One region of the Candidatus Stoquefichus sp. SB1 genome, then DNA from elsewhere that is predicted to be linked to it. Evidence: predicted binding sites of a transcription regulator. Region 1 holds the regulator's gene; each other region holds the start of a gene.
What was found. Region 1 encodes HrcA, which represses chaperone genes, less so after heat shock. Its sites were predicted from a motif close to TTTTAGCACTNNNNNNNNNNNAGTGCTAAAA; they were not measured.
Positions count from the first base shown of each region.

Region 2: a site for HrcA is predicted at 2,433-2,463, ahead of htpG (molecular chaperone HtpG). Genes of this name have one in related genera too.
Region 3: a site for HrcA is predicted at 7,460-7,490, ahead of BN1865_RS03060 (ATP-dependent Clp protease ATP-binding subunit). Genes of this name have one in related genera too.

Region 1 is NZ_LN852692.1:188,606-199,418, reverse strand. Features, by position in the region: gene BN1865_RS01010 (aldo/keto reductase) at 1-912, opposite strand, end outside; gene BN1865_RS01005 (DAK2 domain-containing protein) at 1,122-2,777, opposite strand; gene BN1865_RS01000 (Asp23/Gls24 family envelope stress response protein) at 2,790-3,146, opposite strand; gene rpmB (50S ribosomal protein L28) at 3,450-3,635, shown strand; gene BN1865_RS00990 (hypothetical protein) at 3,733-4,449, opposite strand; gene BN1865_RS00985 (C45 family autoproteolytic acyltransferase/hydolase) at 4,514-5,587, opposite strand; gene dnaJ (molecular chaperone DnaJ) at 5,712-6,836, opposite strand; gene dnaK (molecular chaperone DnaK) at 6,886-8,706, opposite strand; gene grpE (nucleotide exchange factor GrpE) at 8,727-9,287, opposite strand; gene hrcA (heat-inducible transcriptional repressor HrcA) at 9,280-10,320, opposite strand; gene BN1865_RS00960 (hypothetical protein) at 10,436-10,813, opposite strand, start outside.
Region 2 is NZ_LN852693.1:51,470-62,282, forward strand. Features, by position in the region: gene BN1865_RS01445 (Type 1 glutamine amidotransferase-like domain-containing protein) at 1-40, shown strand, start outside; gene BN1865_RS01450 (uracil-xanthine permease family protein) at 91-1,377, shown strand; gene BN1865_RS01455 (SPL family radical SAM protein) at 1,479-2,318, shown strand; gene htpG (molecular chaperone HtpG) at 2,523-4,418, shown strand; gene BN1865_RS01465 (diguanylate cyclase domain-containing protein) at 5,209-9,603, shown strand; gene BN1865_RS01470 (nitroreductase family protein) at 9,940-10,473, shown strand; gene BN1865_RS01475 (hypothetical protein) at 10,543-10,813, opposite strand, start outside.
Region 3 is NZ_LN852693.1:383,830-394,642, forward strand. Features, by position in the region: gene deoC (deoxyribose-phosphate aldolase) at 1-487, opposite strand, end outside; gene BN1865_RS03040 (UDP-N-acetylmuramoyl-L-alanyl-D-glutamate--2,6-diaminopimelate ligase) at 465-1,940, opposite strand; gene mtaB (tRNA (N(6)-L-threonylcarbamoyladenosine(37)-C(2))-methylthiotransferase MtaB) at 1,924-3,234, opposite strand; gene BN1865_RS03050 (hypothetical protein) at 3,246-4,016, opposite strand; gene BN1865_RS03055 (RsmE family RNA methyltransferase) at 4,016-4,750, opposite strand; gene BN1865_RS03060 (ATP-dependent Clp protease ATP-binding subunit) at 4,833-7,403, opposite strand; gene vanG (D-alanine--D-serine ligase VanG) at 7,608-8,672, shown strand; gene BN1865_RS03070 (D-alanyl-D-alanine carboxypeptidase family protein) at 8,644-9,387, shown strand; gene BN1865_RS03075 (acyltransferase) at 9,380-10,393, shown strand; gene vanT (serine racemase VanT catalytic subunit) at 10,371-10,813, shown strand, end outside.

The sequences.
Region 1 (10,813 bases):
AATTTTCATTGGACAGCCATCAACACAATAAGCACAACCAGTACATGGAACTGTAATAGTAGAATTAATAATATCAACAGCCTTATTAATCAATTGATACTCTTCTTCTTTTAATGGTTGAAAATCACTCATATAATGAGTATTATCAAGCAATTGTTCCATAGAACTCATACCACTTAAAACCATCATGACATTATCTAAACTAGCAGCAAAACGAATAGCCCATGATGGAATAGACATATCTGGTGCATACGCATTATACATTTTTTCTACTTCTTCAGGTACTTTTGCTAATGTTCCACCTTTCACTGGCTCCATAACAATCACGGGTTTCTCATGCTTTTTAGCCACTTCATAGCACTGATGTGACTGCACTCCAACACTTTCCCAATCCAAATAATTAATTTGCAGTTGAACAAATTCCATTTCTGGATACGCTGTTAAAATTTCATCTAAATATTCAGCATCATCATGAAACGAAAATCCCATCTTTTTCACAAGTCCTTGTGCTTTTTTCTCTTTTAACCATTCATAACAATCTAATTTTTGAAAAATTTCATGAGAATGATGATTGATATCATGTAATAAATAATAATCAAAATATTCAACTCCTGTTTTTTGAAGTTGTTCATTAAAAATACGATCACGATCTTCCTTTGTTTCAATAAAACCCGAATGAAGTTTGGTAGCTAATGTATAAGCATCTCTTGGATATCTTTTTACCAATGCTTCTTTGGCTGCATTCTCACTAGCAAAACCACAATACATCCAAGCTGTATCAAAATAAGTAAAACCTCTCTCAATAAATGTATCAACCATTTGTTTGGTTTGTTCAATATCAATTTTTGATGGATCATCAGCATCTAAAGATGGTAATCTCATTAATCCAAATCCTAATTTTTTATTACTCATATATACTATTTCCTCCCCAATGTCATTATTATACAGCTTAGAGTTAACTTCAAGTCAAGAAAAAATTTCATTCAATCCTCAAGTTATTATTCATATCATAGACACTATTATTAAATCTAAATTCATTAATCAAACTTTAAATGTAAAATCTTTTTTTGATTAATAATCTAAAATAGAAAAAAGTACCCGAAGGTACTTTCACATTTTTGTTATTCAACACCGACAATAAATGAATATACTGGTTGTTTTCCATTGACACATTCTAATTCAGCATCAAAATTTTCTTCAACATATTCTTCTATCACAGAGATTTCTTCATCTGTAACATCTTCACCATAAATTAACGTAATGATTTCAGAATCATCATCAACTAATCCTTTTAATGTTTCTTTTAAAGCATCTAGTTTATTAGGGACACATGCAGTAATACTCTTACCACATAATGCCATATATTGATTAGCTTTAATATCAACACCATCAATGTTTGTATCTTTAATTGCAAATGTCACTTCACCCGTTTTGACATTCGCAATTGCTTCACTCATTTCTTCAATATTTTCATCTAAAGACACTTCTGGATTATACATAATACATGCAGATAATCCTTGTGGAATTGTTTTAGATGGAATCACTTTAACATCAACTTCATCTTCTAAAATAACAGCAGCTTGTTGAGCAGTCATTACAATATTAGAATTATTAGGTAAAATAATAACATGTTTAGCATTGACATCACGGATTGCCTGAACAATATCCTCCGTTGAAGGATTCATTGTTTGACCACCACTCACAACATAATCACAATGTAATTCTAAGAACATATCTTTAATACCTTCTCCAGCTGCAACACTGATAATCGCAACTTCTTTTGCTTCTCTTTCAGGTACAACAGGTGTAGCCTGTGTAGCCGGTGCTGCATTAGCTTCCAAAATTGTATTATGTTGTTCTTGCATGTTTTCAATCTTTAATTTGATAAACTCACCATAACGTTGAGCAACATTTAAAGCATTTCCTGGTTTTAATGTATGCACATGAACTTTAACAATATCTTCATCCTGTACAACAACTATACTATTTCCAGGTAATCTTTCTAATTCATTTCTTAAACTTTCTTCCTTAAATGCTTTGATCTTACCTGGATCTAATCTAAAGATAAATTCTGTACAATAACCATATCCTTCTTCACCATCAGATTCAATATCAACCAATACATCTTTTGTTGTATCACCTTTAATTTCTACACGTTCGATTTCTTCACCAGCTAATGCTGCCATAAATCCAGTAAAAACTAAAAGCAATCCAGCACCACCACTATCAACAACTCCAACTTCTTTTAAAACTGGTAAAAGTTCAGGTGTTCTTTCTAATGATAGTTCTGCCTCTTTTACAAAATAAGAGAAAACATCTTCAATTTCCATATCATTTTGGGCATATTTAACAACTGCATCACTTGCTTCTCTAATAACAGTTAAAATAGTCCCTTCAACTGGACGCATAACAGCTTTATATGCTACTTTTGCACCATTTTTAAAAGCATTTGCTAACTCTACAGCATTGACTTCTTTTTTTCCTTCAAAGGCCATAGAAACACCTCTAAAAATCTGTGATAAAATAACTCCAGAGTTTCCTCTCGCTCCCATCAACAAACCTTTAGACAATTTCTTTGCAACCTCATAAATATCAGCTGAATCGATTTTTTCAATTTCATTTGCTCCAGCACTGAATGTCAATGACATATTTGTTCCTGTATCACCATCAGGTACAGGGAAAACATTTAATGCATCAATTTCAGGATGATTATTATGAAGTACAATTGCCCCCGTCACAACCATCTTTTTAAACAGAATACCATCTATGCTCTTCATGTTCAACCTCCATTAATCTGTTACACGAATGCTTTGTACAAAGACATTCACTGCTTCAATATCGACATCTAAAGTTGTTTCCAAAACATATTTCACTTTCTTTTGGACCTCATATACAACTTCAGAAATTTTAACACCATATCCTACAATAATATATACATTGAGAATAATTCCTGTTTCTCCATCTTCAACAACAATTCCTTTAGAATAATTATCCTTTCCTAACAAATCATAAAAACCATCCTTCATAATTTTCTGACTTGCCATACCGACAACACCATAACATTCTGTGGCAGCACCACCAGTAATACTAGCGACAACATCTAATGAAAGATTAATATCACCTAAATCAGTTGTTTTTTTGATCATACCTATTCCTCCGATCTGATTAAACTTATATATAGTTATTTACATTATATCTCATTTTTAAATTATTGACAAACATTTCACACATAATGCATACGAATTATACCCTAGTTAAAATCACTTGTAAATGAAAATCACAAAAAAATATTGAAATATTCACATAAATCCGCTATGATGAATATGTTTAATAAAAAGCAAAGCAAAAACTTTATTAATAAAAAAACGAAAAAAGGTTTGCATTTTTTAATTATTAATGATATTATACTAAAGTATGTGAAACACAAGGTGTAAAGGATGGTGAAAATAATGGCTAGAAAATGTGAAGTTAGTGGTAAAGGACCAATGTCTGGTAATACTCGTTCTCACGCATTAAACTCTTCAAGAAGAAAATGGAATGTCAACTTACAAAAAGCTACTATTTTAGTCAATGGTAAACCAAAGAAAGTAAAAATTTCAGCGAGAGAATTAAGAAGTCTTAGAAAAAGCGCTTAATTATAAAGATTGCATCCTTACGGATGCTTTTTTTATTTATTCTCATACGCATAGTTTATTCTATGATTTCTCTAATCCTTACATTCCATTTTTTTACTTAATCCTCCCACCTTCTTGGTCTTTCAAGACGGGGAGGAATTTTTGTTTGACGATTTCCTATCATACCATTTAACTGAATCTGTGTTAAAAATAAACTTCGGCTCAAATCAGCATTTTCAACCTTAGCATCTCTTAAATCAGTTCCTAAAAACACATAATCACAGCAATCTTTCCCCCGAAGATCTTCACCTATCATGATTTTCATACTCATATCATGAGTATATTGCTGACATATCTTTTTTAATTGTTGACTTACTTTTTGGTGATATTTTTCTAAATCAACTTTTATATTATTAAAAATATTTTCTCTGATTTTTAAATTTTCCAAAATTAATTCTTTTAATTGAGAATTATGATGAAGATAGTAAGCCTCAATTAAATAATTTAGCATCTGTTGAAGTTGCATAATCGTCTGAAAAACTTCAAAGATCTCCATTATGTTTTCACAGTGACGCCATGATGGTAACCTTTGTGAAACAATTTGTCCTGCACCAAAACAATCATAAATCATACAGCCTTTCATCTTGCGCTCTTTAAGTGAATCGTAAATATGACACTGATTATTCTCTAATAAATAATGGCATGGTTTTCCTGCCATTTTATTTTCTGGAAAACCATCTATTTTAGAAAAATACAAGGCGACACAACATAAACCATGACACTGATGACATCTGATTTTCAAACTCTCTTGTAATTGTTCAATATTTAATTCCATAATCAAACTCCTTTATCTCATTATACCTAAAGCAAAAGAAAAAGTACAATATAAACAATTGTACTTATTTCAATGAAAATTCATGCGCTGGCTGATCATATTTTCTTCCCATAACAATTTTTGCTGTTAAATCAGTATTATTATAAAGAACTGACCATTGCGTTGCACTCTCTTCACCACGATCATTTTTATGCCAATCAGATGATGCCGCCTGTAAAATATCCATACCTGCCTGTTCATCAGTAATAACACCTTGGTTCTTATCTAATATATTTTTCATAATATCATATCTATCTTGACCCATTCCAAAATCATAATCACCTGGTGTTAATAAAAAGTTTGTCGCCATCTGATAAGATTGCTTAGCATCAACTACACTTATTTCATTATCAATATATTCAACAACAACGCTTTTCCCATTAGCATCAGCAATCTGGAAATGATAAGAACTTTTAGCTGAAGAATGCATATCATATTGTTTTAATAAAGCAACTGCTTCATCAACAGTCGCTGCCTTATCTAAGACAAGTCTTACTGCAGTCGTTGTTGTGATATCAACTTTATCAGTCTGTTGATTAGTGGCCTCATCTGGTATCAATAATACACCAATTGATAAACCTTTTTCATTCAACCCATCTAAAGGGGCATATGGTGCAGCCAATGTTGTGATTTGTTTCATTAATGAATCTGGTTGTCTTTCCTTATTAAATCCTAAAAAGCCCAAATTAACAATTGACATAGATGCATAACCATTATCTGGTTGTGTTTTTACAAATAAGGCTGGTGAATATGTTAAATCAAAATTTCTACCGAAAACTTTATCTCCATCTTGAGTCTGTGCATTAAATGTTGAACATCCCAAATTTGGTATTGAAAATTCAACTGGCAATCCTTTCAACAATTTTTTAACAACAAAGTCAACCAATTCTCCATCATTACTTGCACCTGTCTTTAAAAAATCATCAAATCCATAATCACCATCATATTCCATTGTATACAAAGTATACTCATCAATCTTTTTTAATGACATTAAAGATGATATTTCATGTCTAAACATACCATAAATGATACCTGCAACAACAATCACAATAACTAATAATGCAATCAAAACTCTTTTGACTATTTTCTTCCAATTCATACTTTTCCTCCATTACGCAACGGATTGTATTATAACAGAGAACTTAACTTTGTCAATATACTTCAATAAATTTAATTAAATTTTTATAAGTATATATTATAAGAGATAGAAATCATATTGACTTCTATCTCTTAAAACCTTTTTTAAACTGATCAAAAATCGAATCTTTTTTACCAGCTTTTTTTAATTTATTAAATAAATCTTTTTCTTCTCGTGATAATTTCGTAGGAATCTTCACATCAATCTTAACATATTGATCACCATAATTATCACTACGTAAATCTTTAACACCTTTACCTTTCAAACGTAAAGTTGTTCCTGGTTGTGTTCCTTCTGGTACTTTTAATGAAACATCTCCATTAACTGTTGGAACATCAACTTCACATCCTAAAGTTGCATCAACTGCAGAAATTGGAATTGTGATATAAATATTTTTCCCATCACGTTGGAAGTGATGATGTGGTTTCACATAAATTTCTACATACAAATCACCATTTGGTCCACCATTAGCACCACGATGTCCTTTTCCCTGAACACGTAATTGTTGATGAGTATTAATTCCAGCTGGTATATTTAATTCAACTGTAATATTTTTATTGGTATATCCATTACCATGACAATGAGGACATTTTTCCTTAACAACTTTTCCTGTTCCATGACAATCTGGACATGTTGTCTGATTGACAAATGTTCCAAATGGTGAACGTTGTTGTGTACGAATTGTTCCTGTTCCACCACATTTTGGACATGTCTGATAATCATTTGGTGTCTTCGCACCTGTTCCTTGACAATGTGTACATTGTTCATCAAAATTAATTTTAATTTCTGTCTTTTTACCTTTAATTGCATCCATGAAATCGATTTCCAGTTGGACATAACGATCTTCACCACGCATTGGACCAGTTTTTCTTTGACGTTGAGACCCACCACCAAAGAATGATCCAAAGATATCACCTAAGTCAACATCCTCAAAGCCACCAAATCCTCCAGAGAAGCCTCCAGCACCACCAAAACCACCAGTCTGATCAAATGCAGCATGACCATAACGATCATATGCAGCCTTTTTATTGTCATCAGACAATACATCATAAGCTTCTTGGACTTCTTTAAATTTTTCTTCAGCTCCAGGATCTTTATTGACATCAGGGTGATATTTTTTAGCCATCTTACGATATGCTCGTTTTATTTCATCAGCACTTGCACTCTTAGAGACACCAAGCACCTCATAATAATCTCTTTTTTCAGCCATATTCTCACCTCTTGACTAGATAAAACCAAGGCAAAGCCTTGGCTTTATTTTAATTTTTTTCTGTAAAGTCTGCATCAACAACATCGTCATCATTAGAAGCAGTATTTCCTGCTGCATCACCTGTTGGATTAGCTCCTTGAGATTGTTGATATTGATATGATGCCATTTGTTGAGCAACTTGTTCTAATTCAGACATTTTTGCTTCAAGTGTAGCCATATCGTTATCATCTAAAGCCTTCTTTAATTCATCTTTTAAAGCAGTTGCTTGAGCTTTTTGATTTTCATCAATCTTATCACCTTGTTCTGCTAATGCTTTATCAATTTCATTAATCATTTGTTCAGCTTTATTTCTTGTTTCAATATCTTTACGTTTTTGTTCATCATCAGCTTTATGTGCTTCTGCTTCTTTTACCATTCTATCAATTTCTTCATCACTTAAACCAGTAGAGTTTTGAATTGTGATAGATTGTTCTTTTTGTGTTTTCATATCTTTTGCTTTAACATTAACAATACCATTAACATCAATGCTGAATGTAACTTCAATTTGTGGAACACCTCTTGGAGCTGGTTCAATACCATCTAACTTAAATAAACCTAATTGTTTATTATCTTTAGCCATAGATCTTTCACCTTGTAATACGTTGATATCAACGGCTGGCTGATTATCTGCAGCTGTAGAGAAAATTTGTGATTTTGTAGTTGGAATTGTTGTATTTCTTTCAATTAATACAGTCATAACTCCACCCATAGTTTCAATACCTAATGACAATGGTGTAACATCTAATAAAACGATATCTTTTACATCACCAGAAATAACTCCACCTTGGATAGCAGCACCCATAGAAACAACTTCATCAGGGTTCACTGATTTATTAGGTTCTTTTCCTAACAATCTTTTTACTGAATCTTGAACAGCTGGAATACGTGTAGATCCACCAACTAATAAAACTTGATCAATTTCACTTGCATTCATACCTGCATCACTTAATGCTTGTTTAACAGGTCCTTCAGTACGTAATACTAAATCTTTTGTTAATTCATCAAATTTAGCTCTTGTTAAAGTTAATTCCAAGTGTAATGGTCCAGCAGCACCAGCAGAGATAAATGGTAATGAGATTTGTGTCTGCATCATACCAGATAAATCTTTTTTCGCTTTTTCAGCAGCTTCTTTTACACGTTGCATAGCCATTTTATCAGCACTTAAATCAACACCTTGGTCTTTTTTGAATTCAGCTACAATCCAGTTCATGATTTTTTCATCAAAGTCATCTCCACCCAAATGATTATCACCAGCAGTTGCTAAAACTTCAAACATACCATCAGCTAAATCAAGAATAGATACGTCAAATGTACCTCCACCTAAATCATAAACCAATACTTTTTGTTCTTTATCTAATTTATCAACACCAAATGCTAATGCTGCAGCAGTTGGTTCATTAATAATACGTTCAACTTCTAATCCAGCAATTTTACCAGCATCTTTTGTTGCTTGACGTTGTGCATCATTGAAATATGCAGGAACTGTAATAACTGCTTTTGTAACAGTTTCACCTAAATAAGCTTCTGCAGTTGCTTTTAAGTTTTGTAAGATCATTGCAGAAATTTCTTGAGGTGTGTATTCTTTACCATTTACATTTTCTTTATAGCTTGTTCCCATATGTCTTTTAACAGACATAACAGTATCTTTGTTTGTAACAGCTTGACGTTTTGCAGCTTCACCAACAACGATTTCTCCATTTTTGAAAGCAACAACTGATGCAGTTGTTCTTAAACCTTCAGGATTAGCAATAACTTTTGCTTCTCCATTTTCCATAACACTAACACATGAGTTTGTAGTACCTAAATCAATACCAATAATTTTATTTCCCATAAAATTCATCCTCCTTATATTTATTCATTGACTTTTACTAAAGATGCACGAATAACGCGATCTTTCAATTTGTAACCTTTTTGAAGTTCTTCAACCACAATGTTATGACCATAATTTTCATCATTTGCAGTCATAACTGCTTGATGGAAATTAGGATCGAATTCCTGACCTTGAGCTTCAATCACTTCTACACCATTCTTTTCTAGGATAGCCATTAATTGATCAAAAATCATTTGATATCCCTTTAAGAATGTTTGAATCTCCTCACTTGGATTTTCTACATTTAAAGAACGTTCGAAATTATCAACAACTGGGAGTAATTCCTCGATAAAAGACTGCATCATAAATTTCAATGAATTCTGATGTTCTTTTTCAAGTCTTCTTTTCAAGTTTTCCATGTCAGCAAAGACCTTATAATAATCTGTCTTCCATGTATTCACTTCTTCTTCTAGTTTAGCCAACTGACTATCTACTGATTCATCTTTTTTGTCTGCTTCTGCTGTCTCTTCTAATGTTTCATCAACAGTTTCTTCCTCAACATCCTTTTTCTTCTTTTCTGCCATTCTTTCACCTCTATTCATCATTTTCATCATCCTCTTCACTTAGCAGCACTTGCTCTAAGCTTTCTGAAATATACTCAACTAAAGAAACCACCTTTTCATAAGGCATACGCGTCGGCCCAATGACAGAAATTGATCCTTTAGACTCATTGCCTGTTTTAAATGATGCAGATATAACAGATACATCGCTCAAATCTTCTATTGGCGACTCACTGCCAATTCTCACACTGACACCTTCTTCTAAAGCAATTGGCTCTAAACTTTTCCATGACTGCGAATTTTCAAAAGCTGTAACCAAACGTCTCAACTTATTGACATCGTTATACTCAGGCTGATATAACAAATTTTCTTTACCCGAAAAATAAACATTACTATTCGCAAATTTCATGAAAGCTTCTAAAAATGCATTAAATAGAATCTCATGTTCTTTAATTCTTGCACTTAAGATTGGCTTTACATCTCGCTCTAAACGAAATGCCACCTGATTGATGGGCGTTCCATCCAATAATTCGTTCATGACATTCACACAACTTCTTAAATCTTCCAAATAAGCATTGTTTTTAACATTAAAGTTACGATTTTCAACATGTCCCTTATCAGTTACGATAATTGCTGTTACACTATGTGCAGTCAACGGAACAAGTGTAATATTCTGTAAATGTTCATAACCCGAATCCGGTCCTAAGGCAACTGTTGTTAAATGCGTTAATTCACTTAACATTTGACAACTTTCTTGAATAATTTCATTCAACGAACGATGCCGGTCACCTAAAATCGTTGCAACTTGATTTTTCACTTCATCATCAACATTTGGTTGCATAAGTGTATTCACATAGAAACGATAACCTTCTGTTGAAGGAATTCGACCTGAAGATGTGTGTGTCTTCTCTAAATATCCATGTTCTTCAAGGAAAGACATTTCATTACGTATCGTTGCACTTGAATAAGGCAGCTGATACTTTGCCATCAATGCCTTCGACCCAACTGGCTCGGCTGTTTCAACAAACTCTTCAACAATACATTTTAAGATAAGTAATTGTCTAGCTGTTAGCATACTCCAACCTCCTTTTAGCACTCTTTTTCCTTTTGTGCTAATTACATTATACTCATCATTTTAGCACTGTCAACCCTTTTGTGCTAAAAAATAAAAATAACTGAATCCAATTCAGTTATGATTTTGAAATACAAATATAGACAACACTTAGTAAAACATAAACAATTAAAAATAACACATTTCTGATATATGTTTTTATTATTTCTTGATGTTGCTTTTGGTTATAAGGCAAACTATCTTTTGACATATGTTTTAGATTCACATACATTGTCTTTCCAAACAAAACCCAAGCAATAAGAATATTGACAATAATTGAACTCACTAATTCAAACCAATCATAAGGTTGCTTTTTTGTTGTAACAATAAAAACATTCCATAATAGCACACTTATAGTCATTGTCACAAAGTTAATCATTTCTATTTTTTTACATTTCAATTGCTCTGCTCTTAAATCACTATAGATAATATATCCCAAAATCAGATAAATAATTAT
Region 2 (10,813 bases), on a different contig from region 1:
TGGGAATGCTCATTTGATTAATAATCCACAAGACAAATAGATAATCTTTTGATATAATAGTCACAATATGTCAAAAGGAGAAAGAGTTATATGGATGAAAAAAAGGCTTTAATTGTTGATGTTAATGAAAAACCAAAGAGCATTCAGTGGTTGTTTTTAAGTTTTCAGCATGTTTTTGCAATGTTTGGAGCAACGATTCTTGTTCCTATGCTGACAGGTTTTCCTGTTTCAGTGGCCTTATTTGCTTCTGGAGTTGGAACATTGATTTATACATTATGTACAAAACGTAAAGTTCCTGTTTATTTGGGATCATCATTTGCTTATATTACAGCAGTTATTTTGGCGGTCAAAGCAATGAATGGCAATATTTCTGCTGCTCAAACTGGATTGATTTTGGTTGGTTTGATTTATGTTGTTGTGGCGATTGTTATTAAATTTGTGGGGAAAGATTGGATTGATAAATTGCTACCACCTATTGTCATTGGACCAATGATTGCAGTTATTGGTTTAGGATTGGCCGGGAATGCAATTACAAATGCAGGATTTGTTACGAATGGTAAAATCAGTTATATGATTATTGCAATTGTGACGTTTTTGGTGGCTGCTTTGATTTCTAGTCAAGCCAAAGGATTTTTAAAAATTGTTCCTTTCTTAGTTGCTATTATTGTAGGCTATATTTTATCATTGTGTTTTGGTATTGTTGATTTAAGTGGTATAGCCAAAGCAGCATGGTTTTCTATTCCACAGTTTGCTTTTCCATTTTCTGTTCCAGATTTCATGGGAACGCATTTTAGAGAATATCAGTTTTATTTTGGACCTGAAACACTTGCTATTTTGCCAGTTGCCATTGTGACAATTTCTGAACATATTGGTGATCATACAGTTTTAGGGAAAATTTGTGGGAAAAACTTTTTAAAAGATCCAGGGTTGGATAGAACTTTAATTGGTGATGGTGTCGCAACTGCTGTATCTGCATTCTTAGGTGGTCCAGCGAATACAACTTATGGAGAAAATACAGGGGTCATTGGTTTAACAAAAATCGGTTCTGTATATGTCACATGTGGTGCCGCTGTCATTGCTATTGTGCTTTCTTTTTGTGGCAAAATTGCAGCCGTAATCAGTTCTATACCGACTTGTGTATTGGGTGGTATGAGTATTCTTTTATATGGTGTTATTGCCAGTAATGGACTGCGTATTTTAATTGATGCCCAAGTTGATTTTAATAAACAAAGAAATCTTATTATTGCTTCTGCAATGTTGGTCATTGGACTTGGTGGTGCTGTTTTTCCATTAGGTGGAAGTGCGACTTTATCTGGAACAGCCTTAGCAGCAATTGTAGGTGTTATCTTAAATCTCATCTTACCAGATAAATCATGATTGAAGATGTTTTACTTTCCACTCACATATGAGTGGATTTTTGTATGTGATAGCGATTTTATCACTCATTTATGTTACAATATATTCAAGGATGTGAAATGATGAAGTATATACCAATCCAATGTAAAAGTGCCATACGTAAAGTTCGTGGTGGTATGCCTTATGAACATGATGTTAATATTTATCGTGGGTGTGAACATGGCTGTTTATATTGCTATGCATTATATTCACATGATTATTTAGAGGATGCTCATTTTTATGATCATATTTATTATAAGGAAAATATTGTTGAAGTTTTAGAAAAAGAAATTAGTAAGCCAAGCTGGAAAAAACAAATTATTAATTTTGGAAGCGTTAGTGATAGCTATCAGCCATGTGAAAAAGAACTTCAACTCATGCGAGATGTTTTAAAATTAATGATTAAATATCAAAATCCTGTTAATATATCTACAAAATCAACTTTAATCTTAAGAGATATTGATTTATTAAATGAACTTTCTCAAGTTGCATTTGTTAATATCACTTGTACTGTGACTTGTGCTGATGAAACAATCCAAAAAATTATTGAACCTCGTGGGGCAACCAGTTTGGAAAGAATGAAAGTTTTACAAATTATTAAACAAAAGACGAAAGCAACTGTAGGTATTTTAATGATGCCTATTATTCCATATATCACTGATTCTTATGAAAATATGGAAGCTATTTATAAATTAGCAAAACAAATTGATTTGGATTATGTTGTTCCTGGAACAATGTATTTACGAGGCAAAACAAAACCTTATTTTTTAAATTCTATTCGTCAATATGACGAAGAACTTTATTGGAAATTAAAGCATTTATATCCCAAAGGAAGTTGTTTACCAGAGTATAAAAAAGAAATATTTAAAAGACTAAATTCTATTAGAAAAGAATATGACTTGGATAGTCAATATACAAAATAATTTTTATCTTGATGGATAATGACATCATGTTATTTGGCAATTTTATGATTTTACAATATATAGCAGAGAATTGTTTTCTTTGCTTTTTTATTTTGAAAATAAAAAACTCTAAAATTCTAGCACTCATTTCTTGACAGTGCTAAGATAAAGGTGTAATATACTATTAGCACATATGGTGATTGAGTGCTAAAAGGAGACGAGAGTATGGCAAGAAAAAAACATTTTAAAGCTGAATCACAAAGATTATTGGATTTAATGATTAATTCTATTTATACGCATAAAGAAATCTTTTTAAGAGAGTTGATTTCTAATGCAAGTGATGCTTCTGATAAATTATATTATAAAGCATTAACAGAAAATATTAATGGTATTTCAAGAGATGATTTATCTATTCAAATTGTTATTAACAAAGATCATCGTATGTTATCAATTATTGATCAGGGAATTGGAATGGATGAAAAAGAATTAGAAGAACATTTAGGAACAATTGCTAATTCTGGATCTTTTGAATTTAAGAATGCTTTAGAAGATGGACAAAAAGATATTGATATTATTGGACAATTTGGTGTTGGATTTTATTCAGCATTTATGGTTGCTCATAAGGTAGAAGTGATTTCTAAAAAATATGGTGAAGATGTTGCTCATATTTGGGAATCTGATACAAGTGATGGTTATACAATTAATGAGTGCGAATATCCAAATCATGGAACAAGAATTAATTTATTCTTAAAGGAGAATACTGATGATGAAAATTATGATCAGTATTTAGATGAATATGAAATTCAAAGATTAATTAAGAAATATTCTGATTATGTACATTATCCAATTAATATGGATATGACAACTTCTAAACAAAAAGAAGATAGCGATGAATATGAACAAGTGATTGAAAATAAAACATTAAATTCAATGGTACCATTATGGAAGAGACCAAAAAAAGAGATTACAGAAGAAGATTATAATGAATTCTATAAAGATAAATTTAATGATTTTAATGATCCAATGAGAGTTATGCATAACAGTGTAGAAGGAACAATCTCTTATGATTCATTATTGTTTATTCCTTCAAAACCACCAATGAATTATTATTCTCAAGATTATGAAAAAGGTTTACAATTATATTCACGTGGTGTCTTTATTATGGATAAAGCAAGTGAATTGGTACCAGAACATTTTAGATTTGTCAAAGGATTAGTTGATTCACAAGATTTATCATTAAATATTTCACGTGAGATGTTACAGCATGATCGTCAATTAAAATTAATTGCTGATAAAATTGAAAAACGTATCCAAAGTGAACTTGAAAAAATGTTAAAGAATGAAAGAGAAACATATGAAGAGTTCTTTAAGAATTTTGGATTACAATTAAAATTTGGTATTTATAACAGTTATGGAATGTTAAAAGATAAATTACAGGATTTATTATTATTCTATAGTGCAAATGAAAAGAAACTTATCACTTTAAGTGAATATGTTGAATCAATGAAAGAAGACCAAAAAGAAATCTATTTTGCAAGTGGTGAAACAATTGAAAAAATTGATCATTTACCAACTGTAGAAATGGTTAAGGATAAAGGATTTGATATTTTATATTTAACTGATAATGTAGATGAATTCTGTTTACAGATGTTAAGAGATTATCAGGAAAAACCATTCAAGAATATTAATCAAGGTGATTTAGATATTGAAAGTGAAGAAGAAAAGAAAGAACTTGAAAAAGTAAATGCTGATAACAAAGATTTATTAGAAACTTTAAAAGAAGCATTAAAAGAACAAGTTCAAGATGTTAAAGTTTCTTCAAGATTAAAAACACATCCTGTTTGTTTAGTAAGTAGTGAAGGTGTTTCATTTGAGATGGAAAAAGTTTTAAATCAAATGCCAGATGGTCAAGAAATTAAAGCAGGTAGAATTCTTGAAATTAATCCTAATCATCAGATCTTTACAGCTTTACAATCTATTTTTGATAAAGATCAAGATAAAGTTAAAGATTATGCTTCATTATTATATGATCAAGCTTTATTGATTGAAGGTTTTACAATTGAAGATCCAGTTGAATTTTCAAATAAAGTTTGTCAATTAATGGTAGATGCAAATAAATAAAGAATTTGAGACTTTCATTTAGGAAGAAGACCAAATAGTCTTTAATTCTCTAGAAATTCAGATTTGAAATGAAGGTAGAAAAAGTGATGAAAAGTCATTTGTTTCTACCTTTTTTATCTAATTTTGAGAATTTCTCAAACCATCTGCATCTTGAATTTATAAAAGTTGTTTGAAATTTTTTTGATTCCTATAGTACATTAGATACGATTCATTGATAAAATATTAACTATGATTCCTTTCTTGATAGATTGAAGTGATCACTTCAATCATACTATGAAAGGAATTTTATCATGTAGAAAAGAATCATTATGAAGATAACTTCTAATGAGGATGAAAGGTTTTGTTAAGATATATTGTTATGTTTTTAATTGAATTATCACAAAAAAATCACAACATTTAATTGTATCAATTCCCAATATTTGGTATAATGACTATATCATTGGTAGGTTATCTGTTTTAAAATAAAAAAATTTGCTAACCTATACCATTTAGTACTAGCTGATTATTCCACAATAACCAGTTTTTTTATGTTAATTTTCTCTATTAATTAACTTTGAACAAAGTCCGTTTAGGTATGCTATTACGTACATAAATATGTGAAAATAGATATTTATTGTTAAGGATAGTGAACGATAAACTATTAATATAGTGATGTTATGAATGAAGGAAATGTCAATATTGATAGTCTTTTTTGCTTAAAGAGGCAAAGTAAATATAGGAGATATGAGTGCTGTTGTGTAATAGCTTAGTACAATAATATTAACTTAATCTATTGAAAGAAGGGATGATTATGAACATACAAAACAATGCTGGAATTGTGGAAGCGTCATTAGGAGGTGTGTTTGAATGCTTATATGATGATCATTTAACATTGCTCTATGCAGATGAATCACTCTTTCAACTCCTTGACTATTCACAAGAAGAGTTTTTAGACTTATATCAAAATCATCTTATGGATGTCATATGTATGGTAGAACGTGATGATATTCTCAATGAAATCAATAAACAGTTAAAAAAAGGACATACTTTTATGTATGAGAATCGATTAGTGTGTAAAAATGGTGAATATAAATGGATATGGATTAGTGCACAATTGTTAAAGGATTCACAGAATAGAAAATATTTTCATTGTATTTTTCATGATATAACTGAAGATAAAATAATCCAAGAGAATCTTGCTATTAGTGAAAAGAGATTTCAAATTATCATGGAACAAACACAAGATGTTATTTTTGAAATGGACGTAAGGAATAATCAGGTTTACTATTCAGAGAATTATGAAAAAACTTTTGGGTATAAAGTACCTTTAGATAATTTTCCAGCTTCAATGTTTGCAACTGATATTATTTATGAAGATGATAAAACGGTCCTATTAAATGCTTTTCAATCTTTGCGAAATGGTGAAAATTCAATGCAATGTGAATATCGTCTTAAATATCGAAATAAGGGATACCATTGGGTCGAAGCAAAAGCAACGGCTATTCGTGATAGTGAGGGAACTTTACTCAATATGATTGGTATTATTACTGATATTCATGAAAGAAAACAGGAAATTATTGAATCCTTAAAAGAGGCTAGTTATGACCCATTAACAGGACTCTATAATCGCCGTGGTTTTTTAAAAAAAATTGATGAGCTTTTGCTTAGAAATCAAACATGTGTTCTGATTCTTCTTGATCTTGATGATTTTAAAAATATTAATGATAATTTAGGACATTTAGAAGGAGATAGGGTACTATATGAACTTTCTCAAAATTTAAAGACTGCTTTTGAAGATCAAACTATTGGTAGATATGGTGGAGATGAATTTATCATATTTGTAACACAAAATGTTTCTTTGGATGAATTAAATGAAAGAATTAAAAAATTTCAAGATTTAATTCATCAGCGATTCTTAGATAAATATCATATTGATTTAGGATTTAGTATCGGGGCCAGTATATATCCTTTCCATGGAGATAATTTTCTTTCATTGTTTCATAAGGCTGATGTCGCTATGTATGAAGCTAAGAAAAATGGTAAAAACCAGTTTGTTGTTTATGAAAATGATCATCATTTTCATTTCCTGACTCATAGAGGTCATGAGAAATTAGAATATGATACAAAATATATCGATGATGTGTCTAATAAAAACTATGAATCTAAAGAAAATATTGATTTTTTTCAACAACTTAAACATAAAGAATTTGTTTATCAAACGGCTTTACAAAAATCACATATGAATGTTTGGGAGTATAATTTAAAGCAAAAACGTTTATATTTAACTGAAGGTATTTCAAAAAAGAATTCACTTAGTATAGTAGAATATCAAACCCCTGAATCAATGATAGAACAAGGAGTCATTCATCCAATGAGTATTCCAATTGTACGTGATATGTATCAGGAAATTGAAAAGGGAATTCCTGAAATTCAAGCTGATATTTTGACCCGAGGTATAGATAATGAGCATTGGTGGTGGCAACGTATTCATTACCATATGATATATGATGACTATGGTCATCCTTGTATTGCTATTGCAGTTGGAAAAGATGTGACTAAACAAAAAGAAACACAAATGGAATACCAAAAAGATTTGTTTTATCAGGTGATTCAAAACAAGGATTTAATAGCATATTTTGATTGTAATATTACGAAAAACCAAATTGATCAATTTCATAGTATTGATGTGAAATATGAAAATTTATTGACATATGATGATATTCTTGAATTACAAAAACAATTTTCTGCAACACAAGAGGATATTTTAAGAGTTCAAAATATTTTTAGTAAAGAAGCTCTTATGGAGGCCTATTCACATGGTGAAAATATCCTGACTTGTGATTATCGCAGGAAAGATACTCAAGGTCATTTATCATGGGTGAGAGCAATCAGTAAGATTTTCCTAGATGGAAATGATTTGCATATTCTTGGTGTTTTACAGGACATAATGATGAATAAAGTATTAGAGGGAAAAATTCATAAAAATATTGAAAAAGATCCTTTGACAGGTATTTATTCAAGAGATACAGTTGCTGCAATGATTGAACAAATTTTATCTGAACAGTTGCAAGATCATAAACCTTTTGCATTTTTATTATTTCATGTTGATTTGAATCATTTTGTGTTAAATAATCAAAATAATATCAATGGAGTCTTAAAAGAAATAGCCAGTTATTTACTTTTATGTTTTTCAAAAAATAAAGTGGTTGGGAAGTTGTATACAGGAGAGTTTGTTGTTTTTATCTATAATGATTTTGATAGAGAAAGTATTCTTCGTTATGTTAATGAAATTAAGCAATCTATGCGTATATATTCAATTGTTCCAGGAATTCAGGATAGGATTAGTATCATGTTTGGAGCAACTATTGATTATACATCAAAAACATTTGATGAACTTTATAATAAAGTTAAAAAATCAATGCGTGATATATCTGAAAATACGCATATTGAAGGATTAGAAATAATGATAAATGATGATGAACAAAAATGTTCACAAACAAAAAATGAATTAGATTTATCAACATTTACTAATTATTTATACTCCTTACCATTTCCCATCAATATTCAAGAGGCTTTAGGAGAAATACGTAAGTTTTATGATGGTGATAGAGCATTTTTATATGATATATCTCAAGATTATTTTGTTGAAAATAAGAAAGAGACCCTTGTCTATTTGGAGTATAAAGAATGTTTACTCATTCATATTGATAAAATAAAACAGTGGGCTATAGAGTATAAAGTTGATAATCTTCTTAGTATAGAACAATTAAAAACATTACTATATTCTCAGTTATATACAAAAGATGAATATCCTGCAATTATGATACCTTTATTTGAAAATAATGAGCTATCAGCTTTATTGAGTGTTAGTGGAATCAAGAAAAATCAAGAACAAATATCATTTTTGAAGGCAATTTTATTGACAATCATTAGAGAACAGCGTCTTTTCATTGCTCAAAAAAAGATAGAATATTATCAGGAATTTGATTCTTTAACGAAAGTTAAAAATCGCATGAGTTTCTTTCATTATAGTAGAAATTTAAATATTGATACATTGATTTCATTAGGTATCATGGTAATAGATATTAATGGTTTAAGAGAATTGAATAAGATATATGGATTGGCTTATGGCGATTCTGTTATTGTAAGATTAGCTAATGAACTAGGGAAGGAAAAAGAATATGCCAATGTATATCGTTTTGATAGTGATGAATTTTTACTTGTTTTTGAAAATATAACTTATGAAAGTTTTATTAAAAAAACTATATCTATAAAACAAAACATCAGTTCAATCTGTCAAGTAACGGTAGGTGTTTCATGGGCGGAAAAACAAATTTCTTTATTTAACTTGGTTAATAATGCGATTGAGCAAAGAAATATGGAAAAACAATTAAGTTATGGTGAACTTTTTATGTTTCATGAAAATGATGGTAATAAGCAATATGCTTATAAACATTTAATAGATGCAATCCAAAAAGGATATCTCAAAATGTTTCTTCAACAAAAAGTAAATAGTGCAAATGGACATGTTGTAGGAGCTGAAGCTTTAATTAGATATCAAGATGAAAAACATGGACTTGTTGGACCAGTGCAGTTTGTTCCTTATCTAGAAACAACAGGATTAATATTTTATGTTGATTTTTTGATTTTTGAAGAGGTACATAAACTTTTAACATTATGGAAACAAAAAGGAATACCGCTTATCCCTATTTCATTAAATTTTTCAAGAGTAACTTTATTAAGTGATGAACTTGTTGACTATATGAATCAAATTCATAAAAAATATGATATCGATACACAACTCATTGAGATAGAAATCACTGAAAATATTGGTGAAATAGAGCGAATGACGATTATTAAACAATGTCATGAAATAAAAATGGCTGGATATCGACTTGCTCTTGATGATTTTGGATCTAAATATAGTAATATTTCTATTCTTTCAGATATTCATTTTGATACTTTGAAATTTGATAAACAGCTTATTGATTATTTGATTGAAAACAAAAAATCTCAATGGACATTAGAATGTATTATTGATCTGTGTAGAAAAATGGATATATATAATGTTGCAGAAGGTGTGGAATTGAAAGAACAAGTTGATATACTAGCTCAAATGGGATGTACTTATATTCAAGGATACTATTATAGCAAACCTGTTATAGCAAGCCAATTTGATATAAGTCATAATTATAGAGAAGATTAATTATGCTTACTAAGCTTTAAAATTCATAAAATAAATATTATAGCTATATAAAAAGTTTAAGAATAATCAGTAATCCAAAATAACTTGTTTATCTAAGTCATTTTGGATTATCTGTTTTTACGGATATAAATAAAATTATACTTTAATGTCAATAAATTTATTCTGATTAGAAATGACTTTTAGATATCATATTTTTTATAAAGTATAGAAATGATGAATTTAAGAATCATTGCAAAACTAATCCTTTGGTTCTATCAAGTAGAGTATTTGTATTAAAGCTGTTTTAAATTGGAAGATAAATTTGATATAATGAAACTATCAAAGGAGGGATTATTAATGGAATTACAGATAGTTTTAGAAAAAAGAAGAAGTATTAGAAAGTATGTGGATCAACCTGTATCAGATGAAGATTTACATAAAATCATTCAAGCAGCAATACTAGCTCCTTCATGGAAAAATTCTCAGGTGACACGTTATTATATAGCTACGTCAGTTGAAACTCTACAAAAAGTTAAAGAAGCTTTACCTGAGTTTAATCAGCATAATGTAGAAAATGCACCTATCCTGATTGTTTCTACCATTGTTTTAGATCGTTCAGGATTTGAACGCAATGGAAACGCCAGCAATGAGTTAGGTAATGGATGGGGTTATTATGATTGTGGAATGCATAATATGAACTTGCTTTTAAAAGCAACAGAACTTGGTCTTTCAACTTTGGTTATGGGAATTCGTGATGCTCAAAAGATAAGAGAAATTTTTGATATCCCATCAAATGAATCAATTGTTAGTGTAATTGCGGTAGGATATAGTGACTTTGAAGTAGAAATGCCTCAAAGAAAACAATTTGAAGATATTGTAACAATCAAGTAAGATGGTCATATTTAAGTTAAAGAATAATCTATTGAAATAAACATAGGATGACTTTTCATCATCCCATGTTTATTTTTGATAATATTGAATTGTTGTTTGAATTTGTGTTTCATTAGGAATGAATCCATAGGAAACAAGGATCACTTGATTTTTGTTTTGAATAATCAAAGTTGTTAAATCTTTTTGTGAGTAGCCATAAAGAACATTGTTTTCTATTTTGGCAGATGTACATAAATATAAATCAGGTTGTTTTTTAAAATCATGCATTAATTGGCTGGCTGATTGTTCAGAGTGCAGTTGATATTCTTTAAGGTAAAGTAAGGAATTATCAGGGGCAGTC
Region 3 (10,813 bases), on a different contig from region 1:
GTGTTGCTCCGCCTGTGCTAAAACCTGTTGATGTTTTAACAAAAGTAGCCCCTGCTTTTACAGCCAGCTGACAAACAGTAACTTTCTCTTCATCAGTTAATAAACATGTTTCAATAATAACTTTTACACAGTAATTTCCGCTTGCTTCAACAACCGCTTTTATATCATTATAAACAAGATCTGTATTGCCATCTTTTAAAGCACCAATATTAATAACCATATCCACTTCATCAGCACCATTTTCAATAGCATTTTTTGCTTCAAATGCTTTGACTTCTGAAGTATTTGCTCCTAATGGGAAACCAATAACTGTACAGATTTTAACATCTGTATCTTTTAAATATTGGGCACAATAATGAACCCAAGTTGGATTGACGCAAACAGAAGCAAAATCATATTGTTTAGCTTCTTCACATAATTTGTCAATTGTTGCTTGTGTTGTGTCTGCTTTTAATGCAGTGTGATCAATAAATTTGTTGTACTTCATCTTCATCTTCTCCTTTAAATATTTTATCAATTGCTTCTAATGCTACATATTTATCTCCTGGATAAGGTTCATTTCCAATTGAGGATGCCATAAACTGTTCATGTCCTTTTCCTAAGATTAATATGATGTCGCCTTTATTAGCGATTTCTATAGCTTGTTCAATCGCAATCCGACGGTCTTCAATAATAACACTGACTGGCTTTTCCAGATATTCTTGAATATCCAAACAAATTTCATGGATATCTTCATCACGATTATCCTCTGCTGTCAATATAACCTGATCACAATACTGATTCGCCAGTTTTCCTATCTTTTCACGTTTGTTGTAATTCTTTTTTCCAGGAGCCCCAAATACAGCAATAATACGTCCTGTTGTCTTCACGTGTCGGGCAAATTCAAATACTTTCTCAAAGCTTCTAGCATGTTGACAATAATCAACAATTACATGAAAAGGATAAGGATGATCTAATAATTCCATTCGTCCATCAACGCCTTTTATATAGCTAATTGATTCTAAAACCTGACTAATTGGCATCTCTAAAGCTAATAACGAGGTAATAACTGCCAAAACATTAGAGATATTAAAACGTCCTAAAACAGGTACAGAAACATGTCGCATTTCTTCATATATCTGTAAATCAAATTCGCTATGATCAATAAACAATTGAATATTTCTTGCCATAACATCTGATTTGTGTTCAATTCCATATGTCAACAAATGACAATGCAAAGAATCCTTAACCATTGTATAAAAACGAACCTCATCAGTATTAAGAATAGCATATCCTTTTTCATCAACCAAAGAAAATAATTTTGCTTTGGAAGCCATCAGATTTTCCATTGTACCATGAAAATCCAAATGTTCTTCATAAACATTTGTAAAAATAGCAATATCAAAATGAACACTATCAACGCGTTTTAAAGCCAATCCATGACTTGAAACTTCCAATGTCACTCCTTTAATATCACTCTTTACCATATCATGTAAATGACGTTGTAAAAAAATTGTTTCTGGTGTTGTATAAGGGCACTGTTCAATATGACCTGCATATTCAATATTGTTTGTTCCAATATAACCCATTTTTAAATAATGTGATAAAACCTCTTTAATCATTAATGCAACAACTGTTTTACCACTTGAACCAGTGACTCCAATCATTGTCATCTTATAACTTGGATGATCATAAAACAAATCAGCAACGCGATTTAATTCGTCTAAAACATTATCTACCTTAATATAAAGAACATCACGATGTTTATATGCTAAAGGTTTTGAATAGACAATGCATTTTGCACCTTGAAAAACAGCATCTTCAATATATTTATGACCATCAACACTTAATCCATCAACACAAAAGAATATTGAATCTTTACCAACATAGCGTGAATCACTATGAATCGAAACAATTTTAAATTCTTCTTCAACATCAAATAATTCATTTATCTTTTTCACTGATAACACTTCCTATCAATTCCACACCATCACGTGCTTCAATATATACCTGATATATGTGACCAATAGCAGATTCTGATAATGGAACATTGACTTTCAAATAATTTGAAGCATGACCAGCCATATAATCACCATGTCGCTCTTCAATTAAAACTTCTAAAACTTTTCCAATTTGAGTATCTGCAAATTCACTTTGTAATTGCGTTGATAATGCCATCAATGTTTTGACTCTTTCATGTTTGACTTCACCATCAACTTGTTCTTTCATTTTAGCAGCTGGTGTTCCCTGACGAGGTGAATAAGGGAAAACATGCAATTGATTAAAGTGCATTGATTGAATCCATTGATATGTTGTCTCAAATTCCTCTTTAGTCTCACCTGGAAACCCAACAATAACATCAGTTGTTACAGATAGAGATGGTAACTTTGATTTTAATTCATCTAGTTTTTTGGAAAATTCTTCAGTTGTATAATGACGATTCATACGTTTTAAGGTCGCATCACAACCTGATTGAATCGGAATATGAAGATGATCAACAACGATTGGTGATGTTGCAATTAAATCGATAATTTCATGTGAGACTTGACTCATTTCAATTGATGAAATGCGTAATCTTTTTAAGCCTTTGACCTTAGTTGTTAAATCTACTAATAAATCATAAAAACTATAATCTTTTAAATCCAATCCATATCCCGCTGTATGAATACCTGTTAAAACGATTTCAACAAAACCATGATCAACAAGTTTTTGGGCTTGTTTTAAAACACTTTCAGGCAAACGTGAACGTACTCGTCCACGAGCATAAGGAATAATACAATAAGTACAGAAATTGTTACATCCATCCTGAATTTTCAAAAAGGCTCTTGTATTTTTGGTAAATTCATCAATATCTAAATCTTCAAAAACAGATAAATTCATTACATCTGCTACATGTATAACAGGTTCATGAGTCTCCTTATAAATATTCACAAATTCAACAATTCGATTTCTATATTGTGTCCCTAACACAACACAAACTCCCTCTATAGATGCTACTTCTTCACTCGCAATTTGGCTATAGCAACCCACAACACAAACAATTGCATCGGGATTTTGGCGAACTGCCTTTCTAATCATTTGACGTGATTTTGAATCACCAGTATTCGTTACTGTACATGTATTAATAACATATACATCTGCTTTTTCTTTAAAATCAACTTCCTGATAACCATCCTGATGAAATAATTTCAGCATGGCTTCAGATTCGTATGTATTGACTTTACATCCTAACGTTAAAAATGCAACTGTCTTCATAAACTTCCTTTCTATTGATATTTTTTCAATATCTTCTGATATGTTTTTTCTTGAATAAGAGATTTATCTCTCAACAAATCCAAACAATCCTTATATAAATAATTTTCTATATTATAAGCAATTGCTTTAACATCACTTAAAGCAACATCAACATGACTACTTTCATCTTGAATAATAACTTTATTTAATAATTTCTTTGTTTCTTTTTGAAAAATATAAATTGTTTTTAAAGCCTCATAATAAAGACATAAATGTCTATGATCTTCAAAAACATTTTCTAATGATGAAAAAGTCGTACGATAAATTCCCTGACCATATAAGTTTTCTGGCGTCTTTTCTTCAACTTGATAATTCTTAATATATTCACGATGCTGTTTCAACAATAAAATTTGATAATCATGTGTATAACGCTGATTAACAAAGGGTTCAAGATATGGGATATATATATCTGTTTGACTAACTTCATCAAAAAAATGAGGAGCCTTTTGTAAAATTTCAACAATATCATTATTAAACATTTTTTGTTTTTCATCATAATTTAAATAATCTAATAAATCATAGTGTTGATTCAAAAAAACTTCATACATATTCTCAATTTGATTTTGGGTTAACATTCCTCGATATATCACTTCATAAGCAAACAAATCAAATTCATCTTTTATTTTTACTTTTAACCCCATTGCTTCTAAAGACAATTTAGCTGCTTCTATTTCTTGATAAATTGCTGTCTTTGAAACAGGAATTTTTTGTCCATATTTATTTAAACTCTCAATAAAACCCATTATTTCATCAACTCCCTTGTATACCCTATAACACTTAACATATAGAGCGGAGCTGTCTCACTCCTTAATATTCTTTTTCCTAATGAACACGGAACAATATCTAATTTTTCCATTTGTGCAATTTCACTTTCATCAAACCCACCTTCTGGACCAACAATAATTGTTATACTTTGATATGTACTTAAGAGTGCTTGTGCAAAATGGGCATGCTCGCCCTGTTTACTTGATTCTTCATAAGCAACTAAATTAATATCAGAGAGATAAAGTGATAAATCATTGATTGTCATTAATGGCATTAATTCAGGAATGACCTGACGATAAGATTGTTCACTTGCTTCTTTTAAAATACGCTGATAACGTTCTGTTTTTTTGGTAAATGTCTTAGCATCCGTCTTAATAATACTTCTTTTTGATAAAAATGGAACAATACGATGAACACCTAATTCAGTAGCCTTTTGTAAAACAAGTTCAAATTTATCATTTTTAGGCAAACCATAAACAAGTGTCACAAAAACATCTAATTCATGTGCTTCATTTAATTCTTCTTTTTGTTGTAATTTCCCTATAACTATATCTATAATCTCATAAATATATGTTTTTCCTGATGGTAAAATACAAACAACTTGATCACCATTATGATATCGCATCACACGTTGCATATGCTTATGATTATAATCATCTATCATAATATAGTTGTCTTGAATACAATTTTCATCAATAAAATAACGTTGCATAAACATCCTCCTTTGGCTATTTTATCATATTTTTAGCAATATAAAAAGAAAAAAGGCACAAAAAGAAAATGCATAAGTTCCCTTATGCATTCATAATTGTAAACCTGTCATTTTGATAATCAACAACAATATGACTACCACGCACAATATCACCTTTAATCATTGCTTTAGCAATTAAAGTTTCGATATGAGATTGAATAAAACGTTTTAATGGTCTAGCTCCAAAAGTTGGATCAAAGCCTTCCTTAGCAATTTCTTCTTTTGCACTCGAAGAAACTTGAATAGTAACTTTTTGATCAGCTAATCGTTCAGATAACTGATGAACAAATTTATCAATAATCTGATATACAACTTGTTGATCTAATGAATTGAACATCACAGTCTCATCAATTCGATTTAAGAATTCTGGTTTAAAATGAGCTTTTAATTCGATTTCAACTTCATGTCTTGTTTCTTCATTATTTCCCTGCAACAAATATTGTGAACCAATATTAGATGTCATGATAATAATTGTATTTTTAAAGCTAACTACATTTCCTTTAGAATCAGTAATACGACCATCATCTAAAACTTGTAATAAAACATTGAAAACTTCAGGATGTGCTTTTTCTATTTCATCCAATAAAACAATACTATAAGGAGCACGTCTGACCGCTTCGCTTAATTGACCGCCTTCTTCATAACCTACATAACCTGGTGGCGCACCTAATAATCTTGAGACACTAAATTTTTCCATGTACTCACTCATATCAATACGAACAATATTCTTTTCACTATCAAAGAGTTGTTCTGCCAAACTTTTTGCAACTTCTGTTTTTCCTACACCAGTTGGACCTAAGAATAGGAAAGAACCAATTGGTCTATTTTCATCATTAATACCAGCACGTGATCTTAAAATAGCATCACTTACTTTTTCAATTGCTTCATCTTGTCCCATGACTCTTTGTCTTAAAATTTCATCAAGATGTAATAACTTTTCTCTTTCAGATTCCATTAATTTATTCATTGGGATACCTGTCCAGCGAGCAATCACTTCGCTAACAGTATCAACAGTGACTTTTTCTTGTAAGAGTGCATCTTCTGATTCATTTGATTGAAAATCTGAAATTTCCTTATTGATTCTTGGTAATGTCTCATATTTAATTTTAGAAGCTTCTTCTAAATTTCCTTCTGTCTCATATTTATCTTTTAAAGCTTCTAAACGTACTTTTTGATCTTTTAATTCTTTAATATGATCTAATGCTTTCTTTTCTTCTTTCCATTTATCAGTCAAACCAATCATTTTCTCATCAAGTGAAGCAATTCGACTCTTAATTTCATCTAATCGTTTTTCATTGTCATCGTTTTTATCTTCTTTTTCTATTGAAATACGTTCCATTTCTAAACGATTCTTTTCTCTTGTAATGACATCTAATTCTTCTGGTAATGAATCAATTTCCATGCGGACTGATGCACAAGCCTCATCAATTAAATCAATAGCTTTATCTGGCAGGAATCGATCAGTAATATAACGTTGTGACATATTGACAGCCCCAACAATAGCACTATCGGTAATTTGAACACCATGATGTGATTCAAAACTATCTTTGAGTCCACGTAAAATTGCAATTGTATCATCTGTATCAGGTTCATCAACTGTTACCTTTTGAAAACGTCTTTCCAGGGCTGCATCTTTTTCAATATATAAACGATATTCATCTAATGTTGTTGCACCAATACAATGAAGTTCACCACGCGCTAACATAGGTTTCAATAAATTAGCCGCATCCATTGCCCCATCTGTTTTTCCAGCACCAACCAATTGATGAATTTCATCAATAAACAAAATAATATTTCCTTCAGCTTTCTTAATTTCATTTAAAACCGCTTTTAATCTTTCTTCAAATTCACCACGATATTTAGCACCAGCAACCAACGCTCCTAAATCAAGTTCGTAAAGTGTCTTATTTTGCAAACTTGTAGGAACATCATTTTTGAAAATACGCCATGCCAATCCCTCTACGATTGCTGTTTTCCCAACCCCTGGTTCACCAATCAAAATTGGGTTATTCTTTGTTTTACGTGATAAGATTTGAACAACTCGTCTGATTTCTTCATCACGACCAATGACCGGATCCAATTTTCCATCTTGTACATCTTGAATTAAATCTCGACCATATTTTGTTAAAACTTCATATTGATTTTCTGGATTTGGATTATCTACCATTTTCCCACCTCGCATTTCTTTAATCGTTTTTTCAAGTTCTTTTTGATTCAAATGAAACTCTTTAATAATTTCCTGAGTTAAAGAACTTTGAACTTTAAACATTGCCATCATTAAATGTTCAACACTTAAATATTCATCTTTATAATCATTCATCACATTTTGAGCTTTCATAAGCAACTGATTAAGATCATATGAAATCCTAATCTGACTTTCATCTACCCCTTCAATACGAGGTTTTTGACTTCTTTTCTTTTCCAAAAATGATCTAAATTGATTTATATCTACATTAGCTTTTGTTAAAACACGATAAAATATACCACTAGTATCTTCCAATAAGGCAATCAGAAGATCTTCAATATCAACAACTTGCCGAGACATTGACAAAGTCTCTGAAATTGCTTTTTGTAAGGCTTCCTGCATTGCCATTGTCCATTTTTCTATATTCATATAATCACTCCTTTAGCACTCTTCATATCTAAGTGCTAACTATAGTATATCACTATTTTTAGCACTGTCAACACTTAAGTGCTAAAATTTAAATATTCTTAAGACTTTCTTAATGAATTTATTCTCTTTTATTATGACCATCTTAAAACCATTTTATATTTCTTTTGATAAGATGATTGTGTTCATAAATATGGGAGGTTTATTATGAAAAAATTAGCGATTCTTTTTGGAGGTCATTCAAGTGAGTATAGTGTTTCGCTTGAATCAGCTTATTCTGTTTTAAGCCATATCAATAAAGAAAAATATGACTTGTATATGATTGGTATTACAAAAGAGGGAAAATGGTATCACTTTGATCGGGATATTGAACAAATTAGAGATGATACATGGTGGCAAAATCCATTACATTCTGTCACTATTTCACCCGAACCTACACAACATGCATTTATTGAAATGAAAAAAGATCATTTTATCTATGTATATGTTGATGCAGTATTCCCTATTCTTCATGGTCAAAATGGTGAAGATGGTACGATTCAGGCTCTTGTTCAATTATCTGGCATTCCATTAATTGGCTGTTCACTTATGAGTTCTGCACTTTGTATGGATAAATACAGAGCACATGCTATTGTTTCTCAAATGGGCATTAAAACACCTAAAGCATTGGTATTAACATCATCATCTGATTTAAACACATTTAAACAAGAAATTCAAAAATTACACTATCCACTTTTTGTAAAGCCTATGAAAGCAGGATCATCTTTAGGAATTTCTAAAATCACAGATTTTTCTGAATTAAAACCAGCAATTTCTCTGGCATACCAATATGATAATGAAATTATTATTGAAGAAGCCATTTCAGGATTTGAAGTTGGATGTGCTATTATGGGAACAGATCAATTGATAGTTGGACGTGTAGATGAGATTGAGTTATCACAGGGATTTTTTGATTTCACAGAAAAGTATTCACTGAAAACATCTCAAATCCATATGCCTGCAAGAATTGATTCAAACATCGAAAAACAAATTCAAAACACAGCAAAAATAATCTATCAGGCACTAGGGTGTCAAATCTTTGCAAGGGTTGATATGTTTTTAACACCTAAAAATGAAATTGTTTTTAATGAAGTCAATACAATCCCAGGATTCACATCACATAGCCGTTTTCCAAATATGATGAAAGGCATCGGACTTTCTTTTACTGAAATATTAGATACTATTATTGAAATGGGGTTAGCTCATGAAAACCATCGCTTTACATCCAACTGATATTCATAAAGGTCCACTCATTCTTATTAATTCTGATTATCCTTATTATGAAAATCCTCATTTACGCATTATTGAAGAGCATCAAATCTTATTAGAAAAAACAACGATGAATTTATACAATCAGATCATTAATGATCCCTATCTTCAAAAGAATATTATGCCTACAAGTGGTTATCGTACAGCCATCCAACAAACTCAAATATATAATGATTCTTTAAAAGAGAATGGTCTGGATTTTACTCAACGTTTTGTCGCACTACCACAACACAGTGAACATCAAAGTGGACTTGCTATTGATTTAAGTTTATCGCATGAAGATATCGATTTGATAACGCCTCATTTTGTTGACCATAGTGCATGTGAATATTTTAAAAACCGTGCTTTAGAATATGGTTTTATTCAAAGATATACCAAAGAAAAACAATTTATCACAAATATTGATGATGAACCATGGCATTTTCGTTATATCGGTATTCCCCATTCTTTTTATATGTTTGAAAATAATCTTTGTTTAGAAGAATATATAGATCATTTAAAACGATATTCTATTTATCAACCATTACATTATTGTTATCAAAATCGATTATTTACTATTTTCTACGTCCCTGTAGCGCAAGAAAGTGTTCATCTTTCTTTATCTGATCAAGCCATTTATCAAATTTCCGGAAATAATGTTGATGGCTTTATTGTAACATCATGGAGGGCCTATGTTTAAGAAAAATTATCCTTATATTGATATCATGCGTATCATAGCAGCTATTCTTGTTATTGGTATACATACTTATCCTTTTTTACAAATCAGTAAAGAATTTGATTTTTTAACAACTCATGTTCTTGGAAGAATCGCTGTTCCCTTCTTCTTTATGACAACAGCATTCTTTCTTTTTCAATCAGGTTTACCCTCATCACAAAAATTAAAAAAAGTCTTTAAACAACTGTTTATGATTGATTTAATAAGTATCATTCTTTACTTACCTATTCAAATCTATAATCATTCTTTATCTTTAAGTCCATCAATCATTTTTAAAGATCTTTTGATGAATGGAACATTTTATCATTTATGGTATTTACCTGCTTCAATGATTGGAATTTTGATTGTTTATCTTTTGTTGCGATATTTATCAATAAAACAAAGTTTTTTGATTGTTTTGATTTTATATATTATTGGATTAGGTGGTGATTCATATTATGGCTTATCTGTACAAATTCCCCTCTTAAAAAATCTTTATTCAGGAATTTTTCTATTTTGTGATTATACCAGAAATGGGGTTTTCTTTGCTCCTCTTTTTATAATCTTAGGTGCATTCATTGCCCAACATCCACAAAAAATTCATAAAAAGGCTTGGTTTATTGCTGGTGGTGTGAGTTTTGCTGTGATGTTTATAGAGGCATATTTATTAAATCATTATCAATTTCCACGCCATGACGCTATGACTATAGCATTGCCTTTTGTTATGTATTGTCTTTTCATGATTTTAATATCTTTTAGTGGAAAACGATATTCACTTTGTAAAGACTTATCACTTTATGTTTACATTATTCATCCTTTTGTAATAGTGATAATCAGATTAGTAGCCAAATTCATCCATCTAGAAAATATTCTTGTCCAAAACAATTTATTACACTTTCTTTTTGTTACAGTCTTTTCATTTATGATTTCTTATATTTGTCTTTGCATTAAAAACGGAGGTCTTTATCATGATAAATCAACAAATATATAAAGAAAGAAGCTGGATTGAAATTGATCTTGATGCCCTTATTCATAACGTTCATGAAATTTCTACTTTATTAAAAAAGCCATCGCAAATTATGGCCGTTGTTAAAGCTGATGCATATGGACATGGTGCACCTATCATTGCCCAGACACTAGAAAAATCTGGAATCCGTTATTTTGCTGTAGCAACATTAGATGAAGCTATTGAACTCAGAATGCATCATATCCAAAGTGAGATTTTAATTCTTGGATACACTTCACCACATTTGGCTAAATTTCTTCACCAATATCATCTAACACAAACAGTTATTGATTACAATTATGCTTTACAACTTTCTCAAATGCATATTCCTTTAAATATTCATATCAAGATTGATTCAGGAATGCATCGTTTAGGAGAAGATTATCATGATCTTTATCATATTCT